Regions from separate parts of the Pseudarthrobacter niigatensis genome, predicted to be linked through region 1. Evidence: riboswitches for the same ligand, from Rfam matches in the RefSeq annotation. Region 1 holds a riboswitch; each other region holds the start of a gene.
The links. Region 1 has a riboswitch for cyclic di-AMP ahead of J2T23_RS13825 (M23 family metallopeptidase). Riboswitches for the same ligand answer to the same signal wherever they lie in the genome.
Positions count from the first base shown of each region.

Region 1 (7,029 bases):
CCTCGAAGTGCAGGTGGCAGCCGGTGGAGGCACCTGTGGTGCCGCTGAGCGCCACGACTTCTCCACGAGAGACCGTCTGGCCCACCTTGACGTTGAAGGAGGACAGGTGGTTGTACGTGGTTTCCAGTCCGTTGCCGTGGTCGATGACCACCCGGTTTCCGCCGCCGAACTGGTGCCAGCCTGCGAAGGTAACGGTGCCGGTCGCAGCGGCAAGGACGGACGTCCCGCATTGAGCCACGAAGTCCTGGCCCCGGTGGAAGTCGCCGGAGCCCCCGGTAATCGGGCTCACCCTGTATCCGAACGGTGACGCGGTCACGAGGGAGGCTAGTGGTGCAGCCAGGGTGCCGGCCGACGCCGCCCGCGTGACGGAGCCGGCGGACTGGGCACTCAGGAGCTGCTTGAGCTTCCCGTCCGGGTCGGCCTGGGTCACCACGGCGGAGCGGCTGAAGTCGATCTGGGCACCAACATCGGCGGAAATCTGCGGCTGCGGGCTGACGGAGGAAGCTGCCAGGGGCGCGTTGCCGGACGCATCAGTGGCCATGACCGGGCTGGTGGCGGGCACTGTGACCGTCAGCACCAGTCCGGTGGCAGCCAGAGCGATTCCGGCCTTCTGGCCAATCCCGCTTGCGGCGGCGAACTCCGTTACCTGCCGCAAGGGCCCCCGACGGCGGCGCGCGTCGCGATGCAGATCGCGGGGGCGCTCCACTGCTGCGTCTTCGACAACCCGGGGTGCCGAAGGGGGGCTGGCTGCGCGGCGGCGCCCCCTGGAGGTCTGCATGGTCAAGAAGGGTTCCTCTCTGGAAAAGCCTGCGGAGTTAGCTGTCGGATTCGGGTCAGAGAGATCAAAGACCCGGCCCGCCGCGGCAAGCTTCTGCACAGGGGTATTCCCGGAAGAATCCTTCACTGGAGAGGCTTGCTGCTGACGGACTTCACCCCAAGGCAGTCCCCCGCTGCCGCTTGTGGTTCCCCCGCCTCTGCCAGTAACGACTCGTGCACCCGATCCGCTGGCAGAGCTCGGCTCCGGATCGGGTAACGCTTAAGTATCAACGATTGGTTCCACTATAGGGCCTTTAGACCCTAGGTAACAATTCCGTTATCTTTGCGTGGAAGTGCCTTGCCGGGGTAAAAGGCTGGGCCTCAGGGCTGGGACACGGCCACGAAAACGTGGGCGGCAACCTCGGGCGGCAGCTCCAGTGCGCCCTCGATGCCCGGGACCCGCACGGAGATGTAGTCACCCACGCGTTCCAGCGCCACGGCGGCACCGGGCCGGATTCCACCTTCGTCCAGTTGCGCCAGCAGTTCCGGCTCCACCTGGATCGGTTCAGCGAGCCGGCTGATGGTGACAACAGAGGCCGATGCGTAGCCCTTCATGGCTTCGACCAGGCTGATGGCTCCGTCGGCGCCGCCGGTGGCAGGCTGTCCACCCAGGGCGGCGAGCCCGGGGATGGGGTTGCCATAGGGCGATTCGGTAGGGTGGTCCAGCATCTCGTAAATGCGCCGCTCAACCCGCTCGCTCATGACATGTTCCCAGCGGCAGGCTTCGTCATGCACGTAGGCCCAGTCCAGGCCGATCACGTCGGCCAGCAGGCGTTCGGCCAGCCGGTGCTTGCGCATGACCTCGGTTGCCCGCTTGCGGCCGGTGTCAGTGAGTTCCAGATGCCGGTCACCGGAGACCACCACGAGCCCGTCGCGCTCCATCCTTCCGATGGTCTGGGACACGGTAGGGCCGGAGTGGCGCAGGCGCTCGGCAATACGGGCCCGGAGGGCAACGATGTTTTCTTCCTCAAGCTCCAGGATGGTCCTGAGGTACATCTCCGTAGTGTCGATCAGATCCGTCATCCAGCTCAGCTCCTCGAGCGCAGTACCTTGCGTTGTCCCACCGTATCGCCTCTTCCCGCGAGGTAGTCCGGGGGCCAGCTTAGCCTATTTTGAGTTTGTCCGAATAGCCGAGCGTCGGGCGGCGTCGCCCGGACGGCGCGTCTCATTGTCTGGACTTTGGGCCCGCCGGCTCCCGCCGCCCCTGCCATTCAGGCAGAATGGTGAAGGCCCGCTGCGCAGCCATCGCCTGCTGCCGGCCGAGCCATGACCCGCCCGTCCGGACCAAACTTTCGTCCCCGCCGAATTGGAGCACCTGTGAGCGACACCAGCATCACGATCCCCGCCGACCTCCTGCCGAAGGATGGGCGGTTCGGCGCCGGCCCGTCAAAGGTCCGCCAGGAACAGATCGATGCGCTGGCAGCAGCGTCCAAGACCATCCTCGGCACTTCGCACCGGCAGGCGCCGGTCAAGAACCTGGTGGGATCCGTCCGCGAAGGGCTGAGCCAGTTCTTCCGCGCCCCGGAGGGCTATGAAGTGGTCCTCGGCGTGGGCGGCTCCACGGCATTCTGGGACGTCGCGAGCTTCGGCCTCGTGGAGAAGAAGGCCCAGCACCTGTCCTTCGGCGAGTTCGGGTCCAAGTTTGCGGCCGCCACCAACAAGGCGCCCTTCCTGGAGGCTTCCTCGATCATCAAGTCCGAGCCAGGCACGCGGCCGGCGGCCCAGGCCGAGGCAGGCGTTGATGTCTATGCCTGGCCCCAGAATGAGACCTCCACCGGTGTTGCTGCCCCTGTCACGCGCGTTTCCGGAGCCGACGAGGGATCGCTGGTCCTGGTGGACGCCACCTCCGCGGCCGGCGGCCTGGAAGTGGACGTTGCCCAAAGCGACGTCTACTACTTCGCCCCGCAGAAGAACTTCGCTTCCGACGGCGGCCTCTGGCTGGGCCTGTTCTCCCCGGCCGCCCTCGAGCGCGCCGCGCGGATCAAGGCAGGCAACCGCTGGATCCCGGACTTCCTGGACCTCCAGACCGCCATCGACAACTCCCGCCTGAACCAGACGTACAACACGCCGTCGCTGTCCACGCTGGTCACGCTGGACGCCCAGGTCCAGTGGCTGAACTCCAACGGCGGCCTGGATTTCGCCGCCGCACGCACCGCAGACTCCGCCGGACGCATCTACAGCTGGGCCGAGGCCTCCGAGTTTGCCACCCCGTTTGTGGCCAAGGCGGAGGCACGCTCCAATGTCATCGCCACCATCGACTTCGACGAATCGGTTGATGCAGCGGCCGTGGCCAAGGTCCTGCGCGCCAACGGCATCGTTGACACCGAACCCTACCGGAAGCTGGGGCGCAACCAGCTGCGGATCGCCACCTTCGTGGCCATCGAGCCCAGCGATGTCTCAGCCCTGCTGTCCAGCATCGACTACGTGGTGGGCGAGCTGCGGAAGTAGGCGCGGAGAACAGTCGGGACAACGTACGACGGCGCCGCCCGGGTTCATCCCGGACGGCGCCGTTTTCGTTGTCCCCTTCCGGGGTGGCCGGACTCCCGGTGGCGAGGTGCGGTCAGGCTTCCGCTTGCGTGCCGGCGTCGTCAGTTGGATCGTCAGCCGCTGTTGCGTGGCCTTCAGTTTCCGCGGCGGCCGTTACCTGGCTGTCCGCTTCGGACTCCTGCTGCTGGTCCTCGGGGCGGACACGTTCGGCCCAGGGCACCCACTCCGGGGCCAGGATCGAATCTTCCGACGGCAGGAGGCCCAGCTCATTGACCGTGACCACTTTTGAGCGGGAGTTGCGCGTCAGCACCGCGTACCACTGCCACCCCGCGTATCCGGGCAGCCGGGACTCAAACAGGTGGGTGACCAGCCGGTCGCCCTCGCTCTTGGCCGCCAGGTGCGGCCCGATGGTGGCCGCAGGCGTGATGCCCTCCACGGCGGTCCGGGCAGTGTCCACGGCGGCGGCCAGGAAAGCGTCCGGCTTGCCCGTGCGCCACACGGGCACGCCTGCCTTGCGCTTGGGCGGCGTCCTGGCAGCCTGCTCCTGCACCGGCGTGCCCGGCTGTTCGGAATCGGGAGTCATCGGCGCTAAACGTCGAGCTCGTCGGCGACCTTGCGGAGGGCGGCAGCAATGGCCTTGCCCTTGTTGCCGTCCGGGTACTTGCCCTTGGACAAGGTCCCGGACAGGTTGTCCAGTACCGTCACCAGGTCCTGGACCAGCGGGGCAAGGTCCTTGGCGCTCGGCCGCTTGGCCTTGGCAATCGAGGGAGTCTTGTCCAGGACGCGCAGGCCCAGCGCCTGGGCGCCCTTGCGACCGTCCGCTACGCCGAACTCCACGCGGGTGCCGGCTTTGAGCTCGCTGACGCCGTCGGGCAGCGACGACTTGGGCAGGAAGACCTCCTGGCCGTCCTCGCCCGCGAGGAACCCAAAGCCCTTGTCCTTGTCATACCACTTGACCTTGCCGGTAGGCACGTAATCAACCTTCTTCGTTCTGCTGTCATGAGACACGGCCGGCCACCACCGCATCCGCATGGTTGTGCGGGTTCAGGGTATGGCGAACCGGGACCGTGTTGGTCTGTATGCTTCAAGGTTATCCTGCCGCATGGCCTATCGACGCTTTGGGCGGCACTGTTCCGCCGCAGGCGCAAGGCCCCGCTTTACCCGCACCGCGCCAGGCGCGGTAGCGTTGCGTCCATGACTCCCTCGCGTTACCGGCGGCCCCTGATGGTCCTCGCCGCAGTTGTTGCCGTGCTGTCCCTGATAGCCGTGGCAGCTGTCATGGCCCTGGCCTTCGCCGGCTCGGTAGCTCCCGCCTGGATCACCTACACCGCGCTGTACGGCCTGCCAGCAGCCTTCATCCTCATGCTCCTGCTGGTCCTGGACGGAGTTGCCGCCCGGCGGCGGGCGGGAAGGCCCCAGCAGCGGTAACGTTGGACTGATGTCCCTCATTCGCGCGCTTGGCAAGGACCTGGAGGCACGCAGCGACGATTCGTTGCGGGCGTTGTTCGCCGCGCGGCCGGACCTCATCACCCCTTCGGTTCCTGACTTCGCCGCGCTGGCTGCCCGCGCAAGTTCCAGGGTCAGCGTCCAGCGCGCCCTGGAGCGGCTCAACAAGCCTCACATGCAGGTACTGGAGACCCTGCACCTGTGCACCAACACCGATACCGGGCACAGCGCCTCAGCGGAGGCCGTGCACAAACTGATCCACGGTTCCACACTGGCCACTGTCGACGGTATTTTGGCCGGCCTGCAGGAGCTCGGCCTGGTGCACCCCGCCGCTCCCCCGCACGGCACGCCGCCCCCTGCGGCCAGCCAGCCGTACTACCTCCCCGTGGGCTCGCTCAAGGATGTGGTGGGAATTTATCCCGCCGGCCTGGGGCGCAGCTATACCGAACTGGTCCGTCTGCAACCGGCCTTCGCCCAGCGGGCGGTGCAACTGGTCTCAGAACTGCACCGCAGCGGCTTCGCGATCCACGATGCCACCACGCCCATGGAAGCAGCCCTGGCCCTTCAGCACTGGACGTCCTCACCGGAGGCCCTGCAGGACATCCTCGCCGGCGCCCCGGAACGGACGACGGCGCTGCTCGCCAGGTTCCGGAACTGGGCCATGGGTGCCGTCCCCCAGGCACAGCGGAAAGCGTCGGTCACGACGGAGGCGGCCGACGTCGGGCCTGTTGACTGGCTCCTTGCCCGCGGGCTGCTGGTTCCGCTGGACGCCGCCCATGTGGAACTGCCCCACAGCGTAGGACTGGCTTTGCGCGGCGGGGCAATCATCAATGACTTCACTCTGTCGCCGCCGGTCCCGGAGCTTGGCCGGACCACGGCGGCGCTGCGCAGGAACGCGGCCCTGAGCGCCATCTCCGAAACCCTGCGGCTGGTCTCCGAGCTGCTGCATGCCGTCCGGGAACAGCCGCTTGCCACACTGCGCAGTGGCGGCGTGGGCGTCCGCGAAGTGCGCCGCGTGGCCGAACACCTGCGGACAGACCAAAGCGCCGCAGGCCTGCTCCTGGAGCTGTGCGGGCTGGCCGGCCTGATCCGCCTCGACGTCGACTCCTCATCGTGGGTGCAGCCGCCGGAACTGGAATGGCTGGTCCTTCCCCGGCAGGAACAATGGCTGTGGCTGGTGAACGCCTGGCTGGCCAGCGAACGCGTGCCGTCCATGGTGGGCCAGCCCGTGAACTCAGCCCCTGGCGCAGCGGCCGGCCGGTCCGCGGCCGGAACCACCATCGCCGCACTGGCCGCCGGAGCGCAGCGGCCTGACGCTCCGGTGGTCCGCAAGCGGATCCTGGAGATCCTGCATGAGCTCACCCAGGAGGTGTCCGCGTCCGACGGTACCGCCCCGGTGCTGGACGCCGCCGCTGTCCTGCAGCGCGCGGAGTGGTCGCAGCCGCGGATGGCCAGGCGTTTCAGCTCGCTGATCCGCGGCGTGCTGGCCGAAGCGGAGCTGCTGGGCCTGGTGGGTTCCGGGGCGCTGAGCCAGTTGGGGAGCGCTTTCGCCGAAGACAACCCGGATGCCGCCCTCGCCATCCTTGGTGAACACCTGCCGGCGGCCCTCAACCATGTGCTCCTGCAGGCTGACCTCACGGCGGTCGCGCCCGGCTACCTCACTCCCGCGCTGACCGAAAAACTCCTGGCCATGGCCGACGCCGAAGGGCAGGGCCCGGCCACGATCTACCGGTTTTCCGCGGCCTCCGTCAAACGGGCACTGGACCACGGATACGACGCCGCAGGCCTGCTGCGCTTCCTGCGCGAGCACTCCGCGACAGCGGTACCCCAGCCCCTGGAGTACCTCGTGGAGGATACGGCCTCCCGGCACGGCAGGCTCCGCGTGGGCCAGGCTGCCAGCTTCATCCAAAGCGATGACGAAGCAGCCCTGCGCGAGCTGCTGGCCGGACCCAAGGCCGCCCAGCTGGGCCTGGCCAGGCTGTCGCCGACCGTCCTGACGTCGTCGTCGCCGCCGCGCGAACTCGCCGCCGCCCTCCGGAGCCTGGGCCTGTCCCCGTCCGTTGACGGCGCCGAAGCCGCCCACCCGCGCCGTGCCGCCCCGGGGCAGGAAAGCGCGCGCCCGGTCTATACCGCACCCCGGATGGCGCCCCCGGCGGAGGACGTAGAAGCCCAACTGGCGGTCCTGCGGAAGGCGGGCCCCGGCGTCGGACATCTTTCCGGCACCGCTGCCGGCAGCGAGGCGGCCACCCAGCTGGGGCTTGAAGCGTTGCAGAGGGCCAT
Region 1 is NZ_JAUSTB010000009.1:55,841-62,869, reverse strand. It holds gene J2T23_RS13825 (M23 family metallopeptidase) at 1-778, opposite strand, end outside; cyclic di-AMP (ydaO/yuaA leader) riboswitch at 789-999, opposite strand; gene J2T23_RS13820 (iron-dependent transcriptional repressor DtxR) at 1,138-1,839, opposite strand; gene serC (phosphoserine transaminase) at 2,134-3,264, shown strand; gene J2T23_RS13810 (DUF3027 domain-containing protein) at 3,377-3,886, opposite strand; gene J2T23_RS13805 (cold-shock protein) at 3,892-4,275, opposite strand; gene J2T23_RS13800 (hypothetical protein) at 4,498-4,731, shown strand; gene J2T23_RS13795 (helicase-associated domain-containing protein) at 4,742-7,029, shown strand, end outside.

Region 2 (7,029 bases), on a different contig from region 1:
ACAGGCAGCAGCTGGCCGCTGCAATCCCGCTCGCGGCGGCGGTGGCAGCGGCAGCCCTGACGGCGTTCTCCCTGCTGGGCACCACCTCTGCCTACGGTCCGTGGCTGCGCTGGCTGGTGCTGGCGGCAGGGCTGGCCGCTTCCGCCGGAGTGGGCCTCAACCGGTTCCTGGGCCGCCGCTCCCTCCAGCGGACGACGGCGGTGCTGGCCGTTGCTGCGTCGCTCGCCGGGCCGCTTGCCTACTCCGTCTCCACGGCATCGGCGGTGCACAGCGGGGCAATCGTCAGCGCAGGCCCCACGTCAGGGTTCGGTGCGGGCCCGGGCGGTACGGGCCCGGGCGGAGCGCCCGGCGGCACTGGGGGCAACGGGAACGGATTTGGCACCGGTGGCACAGGCAGCACAGCCCAAGGCACGCAGGGACAGGGCACGCAGGGACAGGGCTTCCGGCAGCCAGGTACCCAAGGCGGCACAGGGTTTGCCGGGGGCCGCAGCGGAGGGATGGGCGGCCTCTTGGGTGCCCCGACGCCGTCGGCCGGGCTGCTCACCGCGCTCCGGGCGGGGGCCTCAAGCTACACCTGGGCTGCGGCCGTGGTGGGTTCGAACAACGCCGCCGGTTACCAGCTGGCAACCGAACTTCCAGTCATGGCGGTGGGCGGCTTCAACGGCACCGATCCCTCCCCCACGCTGGCGCAGTTCCAGGAGCTGGTGTCCCAGGGAAAGATCCATTTCTTCATCGCGGGCGGGACCATGCGTTCCACCAGCGGCTCGGATGCAGCAACGCAGATCGCTGAGTGGGTGGCCGCCAATTTCCAGTCGCAGAGCATCGGTGGCACCACGGTGTACGCCCTGGCAGGCCAGTAGCGAGGCAGTCCGGCCCGGACCGGAATTCCCCGGCGGGCTGGACTGCTTCCGTTTAGCGAATCCTCGGCGCGTGCGCCCGCAAACCGACGCGCGGAATCCGTGACTTCCGTTACCTAAATGTGACTTCTGCTTAATCTTCCTGTACCGTCGATTGGGTGCGGTTTCCGTTCGGGCCGCATATCCCGGGTTGACGCCAAGCTCTGCCGCTTCCCCGGATTCCGATTGAGCAACGGCAGAGGCGGGGGACCCACCGTCCCGGGCAATGACTGCCCTTGGGGTTAAGCCAGTACGTGATTTTCTTTCCGTACGGCCGGATGCCCTCATCCGAACCCGACAGCTAACTCCGCAGGTGTGAGAGGCGATCAATCATGTCCAAAAACACGGCAGAATCATGCCTGCAGGCTAAACACAGGGCCAAACCGCAGGCCAAGAAGACCACCCTCGGCCAGCGCGCCGCCGTCCTTGCGGCATCGTGCGCGGTACTGGTGGGGGTAGGCGCGGCCGGACAGGCCACCAGCAGCATGACCCCGGCGTCGTCCACCCAGTCAAACACGGCAGCAGCCGACGCCCAAATGAGCATCGAGAAGAGCGAAATCCGCTCCAACCCAGTGGAGAGCCCCGCTCCCGCAGCCATCAGCGTTGCACCGCAGGCGGCTGAACCGGCTCCGGCAGCAGCGCCCGCGGCTCCCGCACCGGCGGCACCTGCCCCGGCACCCGCACCGGCCCCTGCCCCCGAGCCTGCACCCGCCGTCGCAGTCAACGATCCCGCCGGCGCCCAGGCATACGCCGCCGGCCAGCTGGCCACATTCGGCTGGGGACCGGACCAGATGCAGTGCCTGCAGACCCTGTGGACCAAGGAATCCGACTGGACCACCACAGCTACCAATCCCAGCAGCGGGGCGTACGGAATAGTCCAGTCCCTCCCCGCCGAGAAGATGGCCAGCTCAGGTGCGGACTACCTCACCAACTACCGGACCCAGATCAACTGGGGCCTGGATTACATCAAGAAGAGCTACCAGTCCCCCTGCGGCGCACTGAACTTCCACCTGGCGCACAACTGGTACTAGGCACCATTTCCCTGCCGCGGCGCGTCGAAGCGGCACATTCAGCTGAGCCTTTCCAGCACTGACGGCCGCCCGACGACGCGTCCCTGGCCCCGCCGTCGTTCGCCTTGGAGTGGGGCCCGGCAGGGAACTACCGCGCAGTGAGGGCCGCATCCCCGGGGATGCGGCCCTCACTGGTTTAAGGTGCAGGGCTTGGCGCCGCGTCTGCCCCGGCGTTCCGCCACGGTATGCACTGGACAGACCACTTGTTGCCGTCCGGATCGGCGAAGTACACGAAGTGTCCCCAGTCCTGGACGTCCACGTCACTGACGTCCACACCGTTGGTTTTCAGGAAGTCATGCGCCGCGGTGATGTCGCTGACCACCAGTTGCAGGTTTGAGCCGGTGCCGGGAGGTGCGTCCGTCAGCCCCTCGCCAATGCAGATGGAGCAGGCCGAACCTGGCGGCGTCAGCTGCACGAAACGGAGGTCGTCCGAGGGCCGCTCATCATAGTCGGCGTTGAAGCCCACCTTGTTGACGTAGAAGTCCTTGGCGCGGTCAACGTCGGAGACAGGGACAAAGACAAGTTCGAGTTTCCAGTCCATCCGCACAGGCTAGCGGCGGGGCACCGGTCCGAAAAGGCCCAGCGCAAAATGAGAGCCGTCTGCGAAGTCCCTCCCCGACAGGTCCCGTCCGGACGGCGGGAGGCTACCCGGCGATGCCGTAGAGGCGGTCGCCGGCATCGCCCAGCCCGGGAACGATATAGGACTTCTCGTTGAGCTTCTCATCGATGGAGGCCAGGACGATGTGCACGTTTGCGTCGCCCAGTTCCTCCTCCAGCTTGGCCAGGCCCTCCGGAGCCGCCAGCAGGCAGATGCAGGTGACGTCCGAAGCGCCCCGCTTGAACAGGAACTTGATGGCCTCGCGCAGAGTGCCGCCGGTGGCCAGCATGGGGTCCAGGACGAACACCTGGCGGCCGGTCAGGTCCTCGGGGAGGCGCTCGGCGTAGGTGATGATGTCCAGCGTTTCCTCGTCCCGGGCCATGCCCAGGAAGCCCACCTCGGCGGTGGGGACCAGTTTGGTCATGCCCTCCAGCATGCCCAGGCCCGCCCGGAGGATGGGGACCACCAGCGGTGTGGGCTTGGTGAACGCCGTACCGATGGTGGTGCTGACAGGCGTTTCGATGGTGACGGGCTCGGTGCGGACCTCCCGCGTGGCTTCGTAGGCCAGCAGCGTCACCAGCTCTTCCGTCAGCTGCCGGAAGACAGGCGACGGCGTGTTCTTGTCCCGCAGGACGGTGAGCTTGTGGGCGACCAGGGGGTGGTCAACAACGAGAGTACGCATCCCCCAAAACTATCATCCGGCGGTGTCCTTGTTGTGGCCTCCGTGGGCGTGCTCACTGCCGCCGTCGCCCCCATGGTGCGCTTCCTCGGCCACCACGTCGCGGACGATTGGACGGTCGAACGACGGCGCCGCACCGGCGTGCTCCCGCCTGCGGACCAGGTGGAACAACCTGTGCGCCAGAATGACCACGCCCACCCACGTCAGGCCGAGCAGCCACCCGGCCATGACATCGGTCAGCCAGTGGTGGCCAAGGAAGACGCGGCTCAGCCCCATGGCGATGATGAACAGCGTGCCGCCCGTGATGGCCGAGACGCGAACCACCGTGGCCTGGAACTGGAGGCAGATCAGGTACACCACCAGGCTGATCACCACGGTGGTATTCAGGGTGTGGCCACTGGGGAATGACGGTGAATCCTCGTAAGGGGGCACGGCGTCCGCGTGGTCCGGGCGGGTGCGGCCCACCAGTTTCTTGCCGAACGTCGTGGCCATGATGGAGACGGCCGCTGCGCCGCCAATCAGGATGAGGGGCCGCCAGTTCCGGCTGAGGAAGGTCAGCCAGGCGGTCAGGATGCTGGCGAGGATGGGCATTCCGATTCCGCCGCCGATATTGGTGAAGCCGGTAACGAACGCATCGAGGCCGGGGCTGCGCAAGCTCTCCGACAGGGCCAGGGCCGGCTTGTCCAGGTTGGCCAGGCCCGCGGAATCCACCACATTGTCGTACACCTCGGCGCCAAGCAAGGCCAGGGATACGATGATCGCACCGCCCACGAGGATGGTGAGGACCAGCGCCGCATAGGGCTTGAACCAAAGACCTAGGCGATCCCGAAGAGTGTCCATGGTGCCTCCCGGCGTCGGTAAGTAACCTGAGTATCCCCGAAACTATCATTGAGCCATGCCGTTGCCCGAAAAGAAACATCATGCCTGGATGGGCCTTGCGTTGGCGGAAGCGCGCCGGGCACTCGCCACGGAGGATGTTCCCATCGGCGCCGTGGTGCTGGGGCCCGACGGCGGGGTCCTGGGTTCCGGCCGGAACCAGCGGGAGGAACTGGGCGACCCCACGGCCCACGCCGAGGTGGTGGCCATCCGGGAAGCGGCGGCCCGGCTGCAGGAACGGGCACGGCTCGGCGGCGGCAGCGGCGACGGCTGGCGGTTGTCTGATTGCACGCTGGTGGTCACGCTGGAACCCTGCGCCATGTGCGCCGGCGCGATCGTCCTGGCCCGGATCCCGCGGGTGGTGTTCGGTGCCTGGGACGAAAAGGCCGGCGCTGCCGGTTCCGTGTTCGACATCCTCCGCGAACGGCGGCTCAACCACTGGGTTGAAGTGTACCCGGGCGTCCGCGAGGAAGAGTGCGCCCTACTGTTGCGGGAGTTTTTCGCGGGACACCGGAGTATCAGCCCGCAGCCGTAGAAGGCCACAGCCCCGGTCCGCAGTCGGCCCGGTCTCCAGTCCCGCTGTCAGTCCCGGGCCCCCAGCAGGGCCAGCACTTCCCGGGCGGTACTGCTCCAGTCCGGTAGCCTCGTCCGCGCCTCCAGCGCTGCTGCGCGCCAGCTTTCGCGGAGAGCGGCGTCCCCAAGCCACCGCCGCAGGACCCCTGCCAGCAGTCCGGGACTTTCCTGTCCCCCGGCCGGCAGCCGCAGCACTGCCCCGGGAAGGCGGGGGCCGCCGTCGGCCGCTGTTAATCCTGCCATGCCCAGGGCCTCCACTGCCCCTGTCTCTTCCCGGACAACGACGGGGATGCCGTGGGCCAGGGACTCGGTGACCACCATTCCGAATGCCTCCGCCCGGGACAGCAACAGGCTGAGGTCGGTCTTCGCCCATTCATTTTCCAGTGTTTCACCGGTCAGCTCGCCGGTGAGCCGGACCCGTTCCTGCAATCCGTGGGCGAGGACGGCGCCCCGGATTTCCTGCGCGTAGGCTTGGTCGGCGCGGTCGGATCCCACCAGGGACGCAGTCCATGGCACGTCCTGGATTTGGGCGAGTGCTTCCACGGCCAGCAGCTGGTCCTTGTTGGGCAGCAAGGCGGCCACCAGGGCCAGGTGCGGGGGCGTTGAACCGCAGGCCTGGGCTGCTGGGACAACTCCGGGCAGGACGACCCGCGCTTGCGGGAGCCCCCGTTTGCGGAGCTCGTTTGCCGCAGACGTGCTGGTGCAGATGACGCCGGCTGCGGCGCGCAAAGCCCTGCCCTCACGTAGAAGGGCCCGGCCGCCTGCATCTTCCGGCACAGGCATATGCACCAGGACCCACGTTTGCCGGCCGGCCTTCGCAGCGAATTCCAGTTCGTCCGGAGCGCCGACGGCCACCAGTCCATCCACGATCGCCACAGGCAGCCCGGGATGTGTTTCCTGGTCCCACGCCCCGAGGAGGGCGCCCAACCGGCGTCGATCGTGTGCGCCGGCATCCGGCCAGGCGCCCTCCACGGCAATGACCTCAACCCCTGCACCCAAGGCCTGGAGGGCGGCAACCAGGCGCGCGTTGTAGACGTTGCCGCCCGAGCTGTGGCGGATGTTGCCGGGGACCAGCAGCCGGATGTGCCGCACGGTCAGGCGGTGAAGTCCAGGGAATAGGCGGCCCACGCGTCCGGATTCTCGCGCAGCGTGACGTCGAGGCCTGCGAGTTCGCGGCCGTCGTCGCTGTCCTTGATCCGGGTGGCGACTTTATTGGCAATGTACTCGGCCAGCGCCTCCGTGGTGCTGAGCTTGCCGTCGAAATCCGGATGCTCGTCCAGGTTTTTGTAGTTCAGGTCGGCAAGTACTTCCTCGATGATGGTTCCGGCGGCACCGATATCCAGGACGATCGCATCATCGTTCAGCGCGCGGCGGCGGAAGGTCACCTCGGCCACGAAAGTGGCCCCATGGAGTCCCTGTGCAGGTCCGAAGGCTTTACGCGGAAGGCTGTGGGCGATCATGAAGTGGCGGCGGACGGTCAAGCTGAACATGGGTTACCTCAAGGTTTCGGAGTCGTGGGCAGCTGGGCTGGTGGCGGGGTATTCGACGACGTGGCACAGGGCTTCCAAGGTACCGTCCGCCAGGCTTTGGACGACGCCGGGCAGGTCTTCGAACCGGGACGAACCTGTCAGGAATGCGTCGAAGACGGGGGCCTTGAGCAGCGACACTGCCAGGTCCAGGCGGTCGGCATTGGTGCGGCGGTGGCGCCGGGCGCGTGCCACGGCACCAACCTGGCTGGCCCTGATGGACAGGCGCCGGGCGTGGAAGTCCTCCCCCAGCGGCACAGTGACTTCCCGGTTGGCGTACCACGACATTTCGATCACGTCACCCTCATCGCCGACCAGCTGCAGGCTGCGTTCCAGTCCCTCCTGCGAAGCCGAGCAGTGGAACACGATGTCGCAGTCGGCCAGGGCTTCGTCCGGGTGTGCGAAGTCCACCCCGAGGGCGTCCGCGAGCTGCTTCCTCCCCGCGTCCAGGTCCACAAGCTGCAGGCGTTGCAGCGGGAAAGTGCGCAGGAGCGTGGCCACCATTCCGCCCACCAACCCGGCACCGACGACGGCGATCCTGTCCCCCAGCCTTGGCCCGGCTTCCCACAGGGCGTTGACCGCCGTTTCCACCGTTCCCGTGAGGACCGCCCGCCGGGAGGGAACGTCGTCGGGAATCCTGGTCAGGGACTCCACCGGGACAACGTAGAGGTCCTGGTGCGGGTTCAGGCAAAACACGCGCTGGCCCTTCCACCCTTCGGGCCCGTCCTCCACGACTCCCACCGACAAGTAGCCGAATTTCACGGGCCCGGGAAACTGGCCTTCCTGATGCGGGGCCCGCATTTCCTCCGCG
Region 2 is NZ_JAUSTB010000013.1:30,764-37,792, reverse strand. It holds gene J2T23_RS16600 (ArnT family glycosyltransferase) at 1-860, shown strand, start outside; cyclic di-AMP (ydaO/yuaA leader) riboswitch at 1,060-1,223, shown strand; gene J2T23_RS16595 (aggregation-promoting factor C-terminal-like domain-containing protein) at 1,229-1,927, shown strand; gene J2T23_RS16590 (VOC family protein) at 2,103-2,507, opposite strand; gene upp (uracil phosphoribosyltransferase) at 2,611-3,246, opposite strand; gene J2T23_RS16580 (phosphatase PAP2 family protein) at 3,259-4,083, opposite strand; gene J2T23_RS16575 (nucleoside deaminase) at 4,139-4,654, shown strand; gene J2T23_RS16570 (glycosyltransferase family 4 protein) at 4,702-5,820, opposite strand; gene J2T23_RS16565 (6-pyruvoyl trahydropterin synthase family protein) at 5,787-6,182, opposite strand; gene J2T23_RS16560 (zinc-dependent alcohol dehydrogenase) at 6,186-7,029, opposite strand, start outside.
Region 2: linked by a shared signal. The riboswitch ahead of J2T23_RS16595 (aggregation-promoting factor C-terminal-like domain-containing protein) and the one ahead of J2T23_RS13825 (M23 family metallopeptidase) in region 1 are both predicted to bind cyclic di-AMP.

Region 3 (7,029 bases), on a different contig from region 1:
CACTCGACGGCATGGAGGCAGCGCAGTTGCAGGACCGCCCAGGCGGCCAGGGCAATTCAATTGCCTGGCTGATCTGGCACACGGGCCGGGTTGAAGATGCGCAGGTGGCCTCCGCCGCGGGCCTGGAACAGGTCTGGGTGGCGGAAGGATTCGTAGACCGCTTTGGCCTTCCGCTCGGGGAGCGTGACACAGGTTATGGGCACTCCAGTCAGCAGGTGGATGCCGTCACGGCGCCCCGGGAACTGCTCCAGGAGTACTACGATGCCGTGCACCGGCAGACCGCCAGAGTCCTCGACGGCCTCGTCGATTCCGACCTGGACCGTGTGGTTGACCGGCACTGGGACCCGCCGGTGACCCTCGGGGTGCGGCTGGTCAGTATCCTGGGGGACTGCCTCCAGCACGTCGGCCAGGCGGCATACGCGCGGGGCCTGCACCCAGGGACGGCAGACGCCCGCGGTGCGTGAACTGGTGGTATTGGGCACCGCTTCCCAGGTCCCAACCCGGACCCGGAACCACAACGGTTGCTTTCTTCGCTGGGACGGCGCGGGCCTGCTCTTCGACCCCGGCGAGGGCACCCAGCGCCAGATGATCCATGCGGGTGTGGCGGCCAGCCACATCACCAGGATCTGCCTCACCCACGTGCACGGAGACCACTGCTACGGCCTCCCCGGGGTGCTGTCCCGAATGGCACTGGACCGCGTGCCGCACCCTGTCCATTTGCACTACCCGGCCTCCGGCGACCCGGTGGTCCGGGCGCTGGTGTCAGTCAGTTCACCCGGCATCGACCTTCGGCTCCATCCGCATTCGGGCCCCGGGCCCGTGGCGGAAGGCCTGGAGGTCCGGCCCCTGAAGCACCGCATCGAGACCTACGGCTACCTGCTCCGGGAAGCTGACGGACGAACCCTGTTGCCGGAGCGGCTCCAGGGGGCAGGCATTTCCGGCCCGGACGTGGGCCGGCTCCAGCGCGATGGCGCACTGGGGGCAGTCAGGCTGGAAGAGATGAGCAGTCCGAGGCCGGGCCAGCGCTTCGCCTTCATCATGGATACGGCGCCGTGCCCCGGCGCAGAAGAGCTGGCGGACGGGGCAGACCTGCTGGTCACCGAGTCAACGTTCAGTGACGACGACGGTACCCTGGCTCAGCAGTACCTCCACCTCACTGCGGGGCAAGCGGGAGAGCTGGCAGCGTCCGCCCGGGCGCGCACCCTGGTGCTCACCCACTTCTCCGCACGGTACGGTGACGACGCCTCCCTGCTTGCAGGACAAGCGCAGGCGCGGGCCCCGGGGGTTACCGTGATCGCGGCCAAGGACCTTGACCGCATCCCCGTTCCGCGGCGGCGGCAGCCGGCACGGGAGGGTGCCGGTCCAACTGCGGGGATAGGGTTAAACCATGACGGCAGCAGCTGAATCCACGGTCACGTTCGATGGCCGATTCGCCCGGGAACTGGCGGAACTCGCCGTGCCCTGGCGGGCCGAGGAAACGCCCAGCCCGGAGCTCCTCGTCCTGAACGACCAACTGGCAGCGGACCTGGGCCTTGACCCGCAGTACCTGCGCAGCCCCGAGGGGGTGCGGCTCTTGGTGGGAAACCACGTTCCAGCAGGTGCCACACCTGTGGCACAGGCGTATGCCGGACACCAGTTCGGCGGGTACTCGCCCCTGCTCGGTGACGGACGGGCGCTGTTGCTGGGCGAGGTCATTGACCGGAGCGGCCGCCTCGTGGACGTCCACCTCAAAGGCTCGGGGCGGACGCCATTCGCCCGCGCCGGGGATGGCCGCGCCGTCGTCGGGCCCATGCTGCGTGAATACATTGTCAGTGAGGCCATGCACGCACTGCACATTCCCACCACCCGTTCGCTCGCCGTTGTTGCCACCGGGCGGCAGGTTCGGCGCGATGACATGCTGCCCGGCGCCGTCCTGGCACGGGTTGCGGGCAGCCACCTGCGCGTTGGCAGCTTCCAGTACGCGCGCGCAACCGAAAATATGGACCTCCTGAAGCGGCTGGCGGACCACGCCATCGGCAGGCACTACCCGCAGGCGGCCGATGCCGCAAACCCCTACCTTGCGCTGTTCGCGGCAGTCGTCTCCGCCCAGGCAGAGCTCGTCGCCCGGTGGATGCTCGTTGGCTTCGTGCACGGGGTCATGAACACGGACAACATGACCATCTCGGGCGAGACCATCGACTACGGGCCCTGCGCGTTCATGGACGCCTTCAACCCAGCCGCCGTCTACAGCTCCATCGACGTCGGTGGACGCTACGCCTACGCCAACCAGCCGGTCCTGGCCGAATGGAACCTGGCCCGGCTCGCCGAGGCCATGCTCCCGCTGATTGGCCAGGACCAGGAGAAAGCCGTGGCCCCGGCGGTGGAGGTCCTGGGCGGTTTCCGGGGCCAGTACAGCAAGGCATGGACCCGCGGGATGGCGGCCAAGCTGGGTCTGGACGGCGTCGATGAAAGCGGCGCCGCCGGGGCCTTGGTGGATGATGTCCTCGACATCCTGAAGGACGGACCCGTGGACTACACCCTGTTCTTCCGCAACCTGGGTAAAGCCGCCCGAGGGGACCGCCGCCCCGTGCGCGGCATGGTCCTTGACCTTGCCGCCCTTGATTCCTGGGTGGTGCGGTGGCAGGATCTCCAGCCGGACGCTCAGCTGATGGACAGCGTGAATCCTGCGTACATTCCCCGGAACCACCTTGTGGAGGAGGCGCTGTCCGCAGCCACCGGAGGGGACCGGGCTCCGCTGCAGCAGCTGCTGGCAGCTGTCAGCCACCCCTTCACTGAACGGCCCGGCCTGGAACGCTATATGCAGGGACCGCCGGAGGACTTCGGCAGCTACATGACGTTCTGCGGGACCTGACCGCGGCGGCGCGGCGGGTGCGTTAACGACAGGAGGGTGGCAGCCGGTTTCCCGGCTGCCACCCTCCTTCACAGTCGGCACCGCCATGCGGGCCCGACCGGCAGGGACTAGGCTACGCGCACTGCGGAGTACCCGCCGAGCCAGCTGATGGAGTGCACCTGCGTGTCGAAGCCGTTGACGCCGCCGCTGACAACCTGGCCGTTGCCTGCGTAAACGCCCACGTGGCCGGAGGTGATGATCAGGTCACCGGGGGCGGGAGAGCCCACCACCGTGCCGTACTGGAAGAACTGGGTGGGGGCCAGGTCGCCTACGGACTTGCCGACGGAGCGCAGTGCCTTCTCAACCATCGCGGTGCAGTCCTGCTGGACACCCAGCTGGCTGTAGGCCGAGGCGAGGATCGCCGCGCCGGTGCCGGTGCCCGTAGTGGAAGCCACAGGCGTTGCCGAGGCGTAGGACATGTTCATGCCGGTGTTGGCCGGTGCGGTGGCGGCTGCCGCCTGCACGGGTGCTGCAGCCGGGGCCGGTGCCGGCGCTGCGGTGTAGCCGGCGCCGGGAATCTGGATCTGGTCGCCCGGGTAAATGACCGAGGACAGGCCCAGGCCGTTGGCGGACAGGACGTCATTGAGGTTGACGCCGTACGCCGCGGCGATGGCGCCGAGGGTGTCGCCGGAAACCACGGTGTGGACGTTCCCTGCTGCTGCGGCAGGGGCTGCAGCAGGTGCTGCGGCGGTGGCCTGCACACTGGTCTGCTCAGTAGTGTCCGGTGCGGTTACGCCAGCGTGGGCCGGAGCGCCCACGCCGAACGCAATGCCGGACGCTGCTGCCACAGCGAGCGCCGGGCGGCCCAGGGAGCGGGCCTGCGACTTGGCTGTTACGGCGAGGCCCTCGAGCACAATGGAGCGGGCCGGAGTCGCGCGGTGGCGGGCTGAAATGGAATTTTTTGACACGGTTGATCGCCTCTCCCATGCCTGCGGGGTGAGCTGTCGGGTTCGGGCTGGAGATACCCGGCCGGGAGCGGCCCCGCGATGGAGGGAGGCGCTGCCGACTTAACCCCTAGGCCACATGTGGCCGTGGAAACTTGGTTCCCCCGTCCCTGCCAACTGGAGCGGTTGGATCCCATGGTCAGCGGCAGGGCTCGGCATACTGACGGGAATGTCCCGTCTGAGAGGGACACCTGACGACCCTAACCCATGGGCACGGCGATTGTCACATTTAGGTAACATACGAGGCTGCCCTCTCGAATTGCGCAAACGTGTGGACGATAAGCCTGCTTCCCGCCTGACCTCGACTGATGGCGGTGGCTGCCGTCCAAGTAACAATGTGGAGACGGCTTCCTGCGTGCCCCTCCAATCCGCCGGTAAGCTTCGGGACTATGCCCCTGTTCGTGACCACCGCCAGGTTCCCCGTACTGGGGGGCCTGGCGGCTGTTGCCCTGGCCGCCACCGTTGTCCTTCCGGCCACTGCCGACGACCCGCCCCCAACCGGCGGGTATCCTTCGTGGGCAGACGTGCAGGCGGCCCAGTCCTCGGAAGCTTCGAAGGCGGGGGAGATCACCATCATCAACGGACTGCTGTCCCGCCTCGAAGCCGAGTCTGAGGCGGCAGGGGAAGCCGCCGTGCGCTCGGCGGCAGGGTACGCTGCCGCCGACGCCGGGCTCCAGGCAGCTTCTTCCCGCCTCGAGACCCTTTCCGCCCGGTCCGCCCACGCCAACCAGGAGTTGGCACGTTACCGGAAAGACCTCGGCGCCCTGGCTGTCGAGTCCTACAAAACCGGCGGAACCAACACGGGGTTCTTCGTGGCGCTGGATGCCCTGGGAACCAACAGCGTCCAGGGGCTCAACCTGGTCAAGCTCGTGGGGGACAAGACTGCGGCCCTGGTCACCAAGGCGGCGGCCGCTGAACAGGCAGCCGCCGCCCTTGCCGACCAGGAGAAGGTTGCCAGGAGCGAGCGGGAGCGGCTTGCCGCGGAGGCGAAGGCAACGCTGGAGTCCGCCCGCGCGGCCCAGGATTCGCTGGCCCGGCAGGTGGCGGAGGAACAGCGGCATGGCGGCGAGCTGACAGCCCAGCTCGCAGCCCTGAAAGGCACGACGGCGGCCCTTGAGGGTGAGTACCGCCAGGGCCAGGCGGCGCAGGCTGCCTACGAGGCGGCCCAGGCGGCCAAGCGCGCCGCCGCGCAGGAGCAGGCCCGGCAGCAGGCGGAGGCCGAGGCCAGGGCCTCCGCCGCGGCGGCGCAGCAGCCGAAGGCACCCGCGCCCGCGGCAAACCCGGCCCCGGCAGGTCCCGTCCAGCCCGGCGGTGTCCAACCCGTTCCGGCCCCTCCTCCCGCTGTCGATCCCGGGCCGGCCGCCCCGGAGGCGCCGGCCCCGCCGGCTCAGCCCGCCGTCGTCGTTCCTTCCGTTCCCGGCGGTGCGGTGAACGATCCGGCCGGAGCGAAAAGCTATGCATCGGGGCGCCTGGCCGCCTACGGGTGGGGCCAGGACCAGTTCCTGTGCCTTGCCCAGCTGTGGACCAAGGAGTCCAGCTGGCTGACCACGGCCACCAACGCCTACTCCGGTGCCTATGGAATAGCCCAGGCGCTGCCGCCGGGCAAGTACGCCAGTGCCGGCAGCGACTGGCTCACCAGCTACCGCACGCAGGTCGACTGGGGCCTTGGCTACATCAAGGACCGGTATGGTTCCCCGTGCGCGGCCTGGAACCACTCCGCCGCCCTGAACTGGTACTGATTGACGCGTTAGGCTGTCCCCATGCCTGATTTCGAACGGTTCCGCGCGCTGCTCGAAGAGGAGCGGGCCCGGCGCGTGGCACTGCTGCCGGCGCTGCGGGCGGATATCGAGTCCGCAAATTCGGCGCGCCAGGACTCCAATGTGGATGACGAGCACGATCCCGAAGGTGCCACCATTGCCTTCGAACTCTCGCAGGCTTCAGCGCTCCTGAAACAAAGCTCGGCCGGCCTTGGGCAGATCGAAGCGGCCCTTGACCGACTGGCCGCGGGAACCTACGGAACCTGCGCGGTGTGCGGGGAGCCCATTGCCGAGGGCCGCCTGGAAGCCCGGCCATGGACGCCGTTCTGCATCCTGCACGCCTCGTCCGGCCGCGGGCGATGACGGAGGCCTCGGAGGTGGTGTCGGCGGCTGCGGAGTTCGTCGACCGGACGCTGCAGAATGAGGGCTCCTGGTACCGGGCCGACGACGTCGGGAGCCGGCTGGGCGGGCAGCTGGCCTCGTATGGATCGTCGGTGGGGGCCGTCCGGGGGACGGTCCGTGACGCGCTGCGGAAATTCAAGGACCTGGACCATGACGGCACGGTCATGCTGGCCTCCGCATTGTGGGGACAGCCGCGGCCCGGTTCGCGGCCGGTGTTCGAGCGCCGCCTGGCCGCCGTGGTGCTGCTGCAGTCGCGGGTGCGGCTGCTCCGGCATTCCGACCTGACCCGGCTGGAAGGGTTCCTCCGTTCCGCCCGGGCAGGGGACCTGGCGGCGCCCCTGCTCTCCGATGTCCTGGTCCCGCTGCTTGCGGGGCTGGGCGGGCGTGAACGGCAGCGGGCCGGCGTTGTCCTGGCGCGGTGGCGGGAAGACCCGGACCCCGGGCTCCGGGCGGCAGCCGCCGCCCTTGAGAAAGACTTGTCCATGTGAAACGTACCGAGGAGATCCATATGTATGAACCGTTTGACCTTGAGCGTTTTGTTGCCGCCCAAAACACCGGCGGAACCTATGAGCAGGCACTGGGCGAGCTGCAGGTGGGCCGGAAGTCGGGCCACTGGATGTGGTTTGTCTTCCCCCAGCTTGCCGGGCTGGGACAGAGCGCCACATCCCGCAGGTACGCCATTTCGTCCCTTGCTGAGGCTCGCGCGTACCTGGACCACGAGCTGCTGGGCCCACGGCTCCTGGAGTGTTCACTGGTCCTGGCAAACCACGCCGACCAGTCCGCCGAAGACATTTTCGGTGGCGTCGATGCCAAAAAGCTCCGCTCCTGCATGACGCTGTTCCTCCGGGCGGCGCCCGGAGAAACAGTGTTCAAGAGCGTCCTGGCCCAGTTCTTCAATGGCGAACCGGACCCGGCTACCGACGAACTCCTGGCCGGCCTGGACGCGGCGGACTGATCACGGAGGAGGCGGTGCGGCAGCCTGGACGCGCCGCACCGCCCAGGCGGCCGGGTCGCTACGGCGTCGGACTGCCGCCGT
Region 3 is NZ_JAUSTB010000001.1:140,003-147,031, forward strand. It holds gene J2T23_RS00695 (mycothiol transferase) at 1-464, shown strand, start outside; gene J2T23_RS00700 (ribonuclease Z) at 457-1,404, shown strand; gene J2T23_RS00705 (protein adenylyltransferase SelO) at 1,388-2,851, shown strand; gene J2T23_RS00710 (LysM peptidoglycan-binding domain-containing protein) at 2,959-3,798, opposite strand; cyclic di-AMP (ydaO/yuaA leader) riboswitch at 3,802-3,972, opposite strand; gene J2T23_RS00715 (aggregation-promoting factor C-terminal-like domain-containing protein) at 4,224-5,573, shown strand; gene J2T23_RS00720 (TraR/DksA family transcriptional regulator) at 5,595-5,954, shown strand; gene J2T23_RS00725 (DNA alkylation repair protein) at 5,951-6,481, shown strand; gene J2T23_RS00730 (DUF1810 domain-containing protein) at 6,502-6,948, shown strand; gene J2T23_RS00735 (glucose 1-dehydrogenase) at 7,007-7,029, opposite strand, start outside.
Region 3: linked by a shared signal. The riboswitch ahead of J2T23_RS00710 (LysM peptidoglycan-binding domain-containing protein) and the one ahead of J2T23_RS13825 (M23 family metallopeptidase) in region 1 are both predicted to bind cyclic di-AMP.